DNA from 2 places in the Aquamicrobium sp. NLF2-7 genome. Region 1 is predicted to be linked to the other one. Evidence: riboswitches for the same ligand, from Rfam matches in the RefSeq annotation. Region 1 holds a riboswitch; the other holds the start of a gene.
What was found. Region 1 has a riboswitch for S-adenosylmethionine ahead of metA (homoserine O-succinyltransferase). Riboswitches for the same ligand answer to the same signal wherever they lie in the genome.
Positions count from the first base shown of each region.

Region 2: it holds a riboswitch for S-adenosylmethionine, as region 1 does, so the genes downstream of both, MIC97_RS13035 (O-succinylhomoserine sulfhydrylase) here and metA (homoserine O-succinyltransferase) in region 1, are expected to answer to the same signal.

Region 1 covers NZ_JAKSED010000001.1:2,073,186-2,077,523, reverse strand. Annotated here, with positions in the region: gene MIC97_RS10340 (MFS transporter) at 1-45, opposite strand, end outside; gene metA (homoserine O-succinyltransferase) at 230-1,150, opposite strand; SAM riboswitch at 1,204-1,282, opposite strand; gene MIC97_RS10330 (histidinol-phosphate transaminase) at 1,466-2,575, shown strand; gene MIC97_RS10325 (prephenate/arogenate dehydrogenase family protein) at 2,580-3,515, shown strand; gene MIC97_RS10320 (DUF2125 domain-containing protein) at 3,725-4,338, opposite strand, start outside.
Region 2 covers NZ_JAKSED010000001.1:2,648,529-2,652,866, reverse strand. Annotated here, with positions in the region: gene MIC97_RS13045 (Hsp33 family molecular chaperone) at 1-936, shown strand, start outside; gene apaG (Co2+/Mg2+ efflux protein ApaG) at 1,000-1,392, opposite strand; gene MIC97_RS13035 (O-succinylhomoserine sulfhydrylase) at 1,503-2,702, opposite strand; SAM riboswitch at 2,759-2,836, opposite strand; gene MIC97_RS13030 (2'-deoxycytidine 5'-triphosphate deaminase) at 2,928-4,022, shown strand; gene MIC97_RS13025 (ABC transporter substrate-binding protein) at 4,143-4,338, shown strand, end outside.

The DNA.
Region 1 (4,338 bases):
CCAGCGGCCGCGCACGGCGATGTCCTTGTGGCCCTGATCAGTCATTGTAGCTGCCTGCAACGATGTGGTCAGCGCCTTTTAAATCGTTTTATATTGCGCGTCCAATCGCAACCTTGAACGAGTTTTGGGCCAGTACGCAACCAATGTGCGCGCTCAATGCGGATGAGCGGGCAGGGAGGCAGAATTCCATGCCTTCCCTGCGAACCCGTCGCTCCCGCTCAAGCAGGCCTCAGTTCGTGCCAATCTTGTCGAGGTCGAAGGAGGTCGACTGGTAGACCTGATTCAGCCAGTTTCCGAACAGCAGATGGGCATGGGAGCGCCAGCGGTTGAGCGGCGGCCGTGCCGGATCGTTGTCCGGATAATAATTGTGCGGCACCTCGATTGCCGTGCCGGCGGCGACATCGCGGTCATACTCCTCCTTCAACGACGTCGAATCATATTCGATGTGGTTGAACATATAGAGCCGGTTGCCCTTCTGCTCCGACAGCAGGCAGGGGCCCGTCACGTCCGATTCCATCAGCAGATCGAGCCCGCTGGATGGCGCAATGTCGGCGCTGCGCACTTCCGTCCAGCGCGACACGGGCACTGCGAAGTCGTCCGAAAACCCGGCGAGATAGGGCGAGGTCGGCGCGTTGTTGCGGTGCCGGTAGACGCCGAAGGCCTTCTTCTCCAGCGTGTATTTCGGGATGCGGTGGAAGTGCCAGGCGGCGGCCATGGCGCCCCAGCAGATGAAGAAGGACGAATGGACGTTGGTGGTCGTCCAGTTGAGTATCTGCTCCAGCTCCTTCCAGTAGTTGACCTCCTCGAAGGGCAGGAGCTCGATCGGCGCGCCGGTGATGATGAAGCCGTCGAACTTCCGGTCCCGCACTTCGTCCCATGTCTGGTAAAAGGAGATCAGATGTTCTTCCGACGTGTTCTTGGCCTTGTGATTGCCGACGCGCACCAGCGTCAGTTCCACCTGAAGGGGCGTGGCGCCCATCAGGCGCGCGAACTGCGTTTCGGTACGGATCTTGTTCGGCATCAGGTTGAGCAGGCCGATCTGGAGCGGGCGAATGTCCTGACGCATCGCGGTGCGTTCGTCCATGATGGATACACCCTCGCGCACGAGGACTTCGCGGGCAGGTAGCTGATCGGGAATCTTGATCGGCATTGCACAAGCTCCAAACAAAAAGACCGGCGGCGAAATCGCGGCCGGTCCCGACGTGCTCGTCAGCCTCGGCCTTTTTAGCGACTTCTTTAACGTGGCTGCAAGCCGACCGGCCAAATCACCACGGAACGGTTTTCTATCTATGGCCGGCTTGTGCCTGCGTCAATGCCAAGGTGCACGGGGTCACAGGGTGTAAGGGGCCAGAGATGTACGAAGCCAGAGATGCCCTGTGCCAAGCCTTCACCCTCGACATTGCTCTTCATGGCGGTTATTTCCGAGCATCTTGCCGGATGTTCCGGCGTTCAACGGATTCTGATCATGACCACGGCACAAGAAAACGCTCGTCCCCAGCCCCGCGCCGGTATTCTGGACATCGAGGCTTATGTGCCGGGTAAAAGCGCTGCTCCTGCCGGTGTGAAGCTGCACAAGCTTTCCGCCAATGAGAACCCGCTGGGTGCCTCGCCAAAGGCGATCGAAGCCGCGCGTGAAGTGGCAGGCCGGCTGGAATTCTACCCCGACGGTTCGTCAACGCGGCTGCGTGAGGCGATCGCCGAGGCGCATGGCCTGAACATGGCCAACATTATGTGCTTCAACGGCTCCGATGAGGCGCTGGCGCTGTTGTCGCGTGTCTATCTGGCTCCGGGCGACGAGGCGATCTATCCGCAATATGGCTTCCTCGCCTACCGCATCGCCATCATGGCGGCGGGAGCAACGCCGATCATCGCGCCTGAAACCAACGAGCGCGTCGATGTCGATGCCATCCTTGCCGGCATCACCGAGAACACGCGCATGGTGTTCCTCGCCAATCCGGCCAATCCGACCGGCACCTACATTCCCTTCGAGGAGGTGCGGCGCCTGCATGCCGGCCTGCCGAAGAATGTCATGCTGATCCTCGATGCGGCCTATGCCGAATATGTGCGCCGCAACGATTACGAGGCGGGCGTCGAGCTGGTGGCGGGTGCGGAGAACGTGGTCATGACCCGCACCTTCTCCAAGGCTTACGGCCTCGGCGGCGCGCGCATCGGCTGGATGTATGCGCCCACGCACATCATCGAGGCCGTCGAGCGCATTCGCGATGCCTTCAACGTGACCGCCACGGCGATCGCGGCCGGTACGGCTGCGGTGCGCGACCGCGCTCATGTCGACACGTCCATTGCTCACAATGAAACCTGGCTGCCCTGGCTGACCAGCGAGCTGACGGCGCTCGGGCTCAGGGTAACGCCCAGCGTCACCAACTTCGTTCTCTTCCATTTTCCGAAGAACGGCAGGCATTCGGCTTCGGCCGCCGACGAGTATCTGACCGCGCGAGGGTATATCCTGCGGCGCGTTGCAGGCTACGGTTTTCCCAACGCGCTGCGGATGACAGTCGGAACCGAAGAAGCCAATCGCGGCGTCGTCGCCGCACTGACCGAATTCCTGAAAAGTTGAGAAAATGTCCGAACCCATGTTTGAGAAGGTCGCCCTCGTCGGCATCGGCCTCATAGGCTCGTCGCTGGCCCGCGCGATCAGGCAGAACCATCTCGCCGGCCATGTGGCCATTTCCACCCGCAGTCCCGAGACGCTGAAGCGCGCCGAACAGCTCGGCCTCGGCGACAGCTACACCACCGATGCGGCAGAAGCCGTGCGCGATGCCGATCTGGTCATCGTTTCCGTGCCGGTGGGCGCTTCGGAAGCCGTGGCGAAGCAGATCGCGCCAGCGCTGAAGCCCGGCGCCATCCTCACCGATGTCGGCTCGACCAAGCTCTCCGTGATTGCCCAGATGCAGCCGCATGTGCCGGCAGGTGTCCACTTCATCCCCGGCCACCCGCTGGCGGGAACCGAGGATTCCGGCCCGGACTCCGGCTTTGCCGACCTGTTTCGCAATCGCTGGTGCATTTTCACCCCGCTGCCGGGAACCGATCCGGAGGCGCTGGAGAGGCTGTCGGAGTTCTGGCGGCGCTGCGGGGCCAACATCGACACGATGGACGCCGACCATCATGACCGCACGCTGGCCATCGTCTCGCACCTGCCGCATATCATCGCCTACAACATTGTCGGCACTGCCGATGATCTGCAGACGGTGACGAAGCAGGAAGTGATCAAATATTCGGCTTCCGGTTTCCGTGACTTTACCCGTCTGGCGGCCTCTGATCCGACCATGTGGCGGGACGTGTGCCTGCACAACAAGGACGCCATCCTCGAAATGCTGGCGCGGTTTTCGGAAGATCTCGCCTCGCTGCAAAGGGCGATCCGCTGGGGCGACGGGGAGAAGCTGTTCGACCTGTTCACCCGCACCCGCGCCATCCGCCGCTCGATCATCGAGGCGGGGCAGGATATCGACGCCCCGAACTTCGGCCGTCAGGTCGCGGAGCAGCCCGCCAAGCCTTGACGCATGTCGCCCGAAAGTGGGAACCGGTTTCGGGATAACGACATGCGTAAGAACAGGAACTTAAAGCGTAAGGCGCGAATCTGAAAGATCGCGACGCGCTTTAAGCGGCCGCGCAGCGGAAAAACCAGACAAGAAAAAGCGGCCGGACCCTCGGGTTCCGGCCGCTTTGCTGTTCTGCGCTTCGGGCGGGGGTCAGGTTCGGGCAGGCGTCAGGGAAGCGGCTTGATGGCGCCGAGCGGGATGAAGCCCATCATGGCATTGCCCTTGACGATCTTCAGCGGCATCGCCGGCTGTTTGCCCATCATGGCGAGTGCACCGAAGCCCTGCCTTATCTTCTTCGCCTCTTCGGGAACGGCAGTCGCCAGAACCTCGGCCACGGCCTGCGGATTGGTCAGGCGGATCATCAGGTCCGCGTCCACCAGCCCCGCTTCATCGACGGAGACAGGCCCGGATACGGAAATGCGGGCTTCGCCGGAGGACAGTTCCAGATTGGTGATGTCGAGCGCCTGCCCGCGCAGGCTTTTCGGCTTCGACTGCACGACCGCGACGCCGTTCTTCAGCCGGGCTTCGCCAAAACCGTCGAGCGATGGCACGTTGCGGCCCTGAAGCGCGTCGGCGGTGATGTCAAGCTCGGCAAAGCTGCCGCGATAGAGGATGTCTTCGCCTTCGGGCCAGAAGTCGAGTGCGATGTCGCTCAGATTGAAAAGCTGTGTGGGCTCGTCGTCCTCCGGGTCGGTCTGGCCCGAAACGCCGTTCGCGGTCAGCGTCACCTGCCGGGGCAGGGGCCAGAACAGCTTGGTGCTGACATCGAGGCTGTCCCAGT
Region 2 (4,338 bases), 580 kb from region 1:
CATGTCGTGCCCTTCGAGGTCTCGGCCCTCGACGTGCGCGGCCGCACCGTTCAGCTTGGCGCCATGCTGGACGCCATCCTTTCGCGCCATGCCTATCCCGAGCCGGTCGCCCGGCTGCTGGCGCAGGCCTGCGTGCTGACGGTTCTGCTCGGCACCTCCCTGAAGTTTCAGGGCAAGTTCATTCTGCAGACCCGCACGGACGGGCCCGTGGACATGCTGGTTGCCGATTTCAGCACGCCGGACGCGCTGCGCGCCTACGCGAAATTCGATGCGGAGCGGGTGGCCGTGCTGGAAGCCGAAGGCAGGATCGACGAAGTCAGCCTGCTCGGCTCCGGCGTGCTGGCGCTGACCATCGACCAGGGCGAGCACATGCAGCGCTATCAGGGCATCGTGGCGCTGGACGGCATCACGCTGGAAGAAGCGGCGCGCGTCTATTTCCGCCAGTCGGAGCAGATCCCGACCGATCTCAGGCTGGCGGTTGCAAGGCAGGTGTTCGCAGGTGGCGAGGAGCGCTGGCGGGCGGGCGGCATGTTCGCCCAGTTCCTGCCGCAGGCGCCCGAGCGGATGCGCATGCCTGACCTGAACGGCGGCGACGGCGATGACAGCGAAGGTGGCGACCATCCGCAGGACGACGCCTGGCAGGAGCTTCTGGCGCTGCTTGCCACGGTGGAGCCCACCGAACTCGTCGACCCGACCGTCGGGGCGGAACGCCTGCTCTACCGGCTGTTCCACGAGCATGGCGTGCGCGTGTTCGAGAGCGCGGCGGTCGCCGACCGCTGCTCCTGCTCGCAGGAGCGGATCGAGGGCATGCTGCGCGGCTTCACCGCTGAGGAAATACAGGACAGCGTCGAAGACGGGCGCATCCGTGTCGAGTGCCAGTTCTGCTCGAAGGCCTATGACTTCGAACCGGCCGACTTCCTGCCTAACGGCACCTGATCATCGGTGCCGGACCATCGGATCAGGGGGCGGAAGCAAGGCTTCCGCCCTTTTTTCCATCCGTCAGTTGACCGTGCGGCGCTCGTCCGGGAGATCGAGCGAAAAGGGTGGAATGACGACGTCGAAGGTTTCGCCCCGCGCCGTGCGCATCGTGTAGGTACCCGCCATGAACCCCGACGGCGTGGTGAGCGGACATCCGGATGTGTATTCGTAGCTGTCGCCGGGATTGAGTTCCGGCTGATCGCCAACCACGCCGGCGCCGCGAACCTCTTCGATACGCCCCGCACCGTCGGTTATGAGCCAGTGGCGTGACATGAGCTGCACGAACTCGGGCGAGTGGTTCCGGATCGTCACCCGATAGCCCCACACATAACGGCCGCCGGAGGGGTCCGACCGTTCCTCCAGATAGAACGGCCTGACCCGTACCTCGATGTCGCGCGTGGTGGCGCTGTACATGATCCGCATCTCCCGGAAGCTTTCGCGCGCCTCCCCGGGCGCGCGAATTCCATACGGAGAATTGGCCTGCGAAACCGTCAGGTCAAGCCTTGCCAAGCCTTACCAGCGCACTATGAGCCAGCGCGCGACAGGGCCTGCCCGATGTCCTCCAGCAGATCGTCCGTATCTTCCAGCCCGATCGACAGGCGCAGCGTTCCCGGCCCGATCCCGCCTTCGGCGCGGGCTTCGTCGCTGAGGTTCTTGTGCGTGGTGGTGGCCGGATGCGTGATGAGGCTCTTGGCATCGCCCAGATTGTTCGAGATCAGCACGATATCCAGCGCATTCTGGAAGGCGAAGGCCGCCTCCTTGCCGCCCTTGACGTCGAGGCAGATCAGGGTCGAGCCACCCGACATCTGCCGCGCGATGATATCGGCCTGCGGGTGGTCGGGGCGGCCGGGATAGACGACACGTTCGATCTGTGGCGACTGCGCCAGAAAATCGGCGATGCGGGCGGCGGAGCGCATCTGCTGGTCGACGCGCACCGACAGCGTCTCCAGCCCCTTCAGCAGCGTCCACGCGTTGAAGGGCGACATCGAGGGCCCGGTATGGCGGAAATAATCGTGCAGGTTTTCGTCGATCCATTCCTTGTCGGACAGGATGATGCCGCCCAGACACCGGCCCTGCCCGTCAATGTGCTTGGTGGCGGAATAGACGACGACATGGGCGCCGAGGTCCAGCGGGCGCTGCAGCAGGGGCGTGGCGAAGACGTTGTCGACGACAAGCCGCGCGCCGATGGAATTGGCCAGCGCAGCGACAGCGGTGATGTCGATGACTTCCAGCGTGGGATTGGTCGGGCTTTCGAGGAAGAACAGCTTCGTGTTGGGGCGCACCGCCTGTTCCCAGTTGGCGATGTCCTTGCCGTCGACCAGCGTGGCCTCGATGCCGTAGCGCGGCGCCAGCGTATCGATCACCCAGCGGCAGGAGCCGAACAGGGCGCGCGCCGCAACGATGTGGTCGCCCGCCTTCAGGCTGCACAGGATCGCGGTGGCGACGGCGGCCATTCCCGAGGCGGTCGCACGGGCATCCTCCGCCCCTTCGAGCTGGCACATGCGCTTTTCGAACATGTCGACTGTGGGGTTGGCATAGCGCGAATAGATGAAGCCGGGCACTTCGCCCTTGAAACGGGCCTCGGCGGATTCGGCCGTGTCATAGACATAGCCCTGCGTGAGGAAGATCGCCTCCGACATCTCGCCGAACTGCGACCTGAGGGTCGAGCCATGCACCAGGGTGGTACGGGGTCTCCAGTTACGTGTCTTGTCTGATGATGTCATGGCTCTCTTCCGAACAACAAAAAACCGGTCGCGAAAGTCGCAACCGGTACAGACGGCCTATGAGCCCGACGGTCCTTTAGCGACTTGTTTAACGTGGCTGCAAGCCGACCGGCCAAATCACCACGGGATAAGCCTTCCTTTAAACCTCCCCCGGTCTTGCGTCAATTGGCCGTATGTTTAAGACATTTTCGATCATTGGCCCCATTCCACGGCCGGGAGCGTATTGTGCGTCAGACAGGCATTCTTCCCGATCAGGACATCGCAGCTTTGTTCGAAAGCGGCGCGCTGAGCACGCCGCGCGCACTCGATTCCGACCAGATCCAGCCTGCCAGCCTCGACCTGCGGCTTGGCGAAAAGGCGCTGCGCGTGCGCGCTTCCTTTCTGCCCGGCCCCGGCCACAGCGTCGCCGACAAGCTCGACCGCCTGCAACTGCACGAGATCGACCTGACGGCGGGCGCGGTTCTGGAAACGGGTTGCGTCTACATCGTTCCGCTTCTGGAAAGGCTGGCCCTGCCCGCCGACATCTCGGCCTCGGCAAACCCGAAGAGCTCGACCGGCCGGCTCGACATCTTCACCCGCGTGATGACCGATCATGGCGCCGAATTCGACAAGATCGCCGCCGGCTATCAGGGTCCGCTCTATCTGGAAGTGAGCCCGCGCACCTTCCCCATCGTCGCCCGCACCGGCTCGCGCCTGTCGCAGATCCGTTTCCGGACCGGCAATGCGCTTCTTTCCGAAGACCAGCTGCACGCGCTGCATCGTGACGAGACGCTCGTCGCATCGGATCAGCCCAACATTTCCGGCGGCGGCATCGCGCTGTCCATCGACCTCAAGGGCGACGCCAGCGGGCTGATCGGCTACCGGGCCAAGCATCACACCGGGCTCATCGACGTCGACCGCCGCGCCGCCCATGACGTGCTCGATTTCTGGGAGCCGCTCTACAATCGCGGTGCGGCCGACCTCGTGCTCGATCCGGACGAATTCTACATTCTGGTCAGCCGGGAAGCGGTGCATGTGCCGCCTCTCCACGCGGCCGAAATGACGCCCTTCGATCCGCTGGTGGGCGAGTTCCGCGTGCACTACGCTGGCTTCTTCGATCCCGGCTTCGGCCATTCGGCCGCCGGCGGCACCGGCAGCCGCGCCGTGCTTGAAGTGCGCAGCCATGAAGTGCCTTTCATCCTCGACCATGGCCAGACCGTCGGCCGGCTGGTCTACGAGCATATGCTGCGTCGTCCCCAGGCGCTGTATGGAACAGATCTCGGCTCCAATTATCAGGCGCAGGGCCTGAAACTTTCCAAGCATTTCCGCAGCAAAGCCTGACGTTTCGTCAGGAGAAGAACTGCTTTGGTCTTAAAGCTTTCGGCTTGTAACAAGCCGATTGCTGTGCTTGGCTGCATTCAGGCCAAAGGGGGCCTGAGATTTTTTGGGAAGAGGTACACAATGCGTATTTCCGGATGGCTCACAGGCGTTGCAACGGCAGCCGTGATCGCCCTTGTTGCCGGGCAGGCAGCGGCACAGGAGGGCGGCAAGATCAAGATCGGCACCGAAGGCGCCTACCCGCCCTTCAACACCCTGACTGCCGACGGCAAGCTCGAAGGCTTCGACGTCGATATCGCTAGGGCGCTCTGCGAGCAGA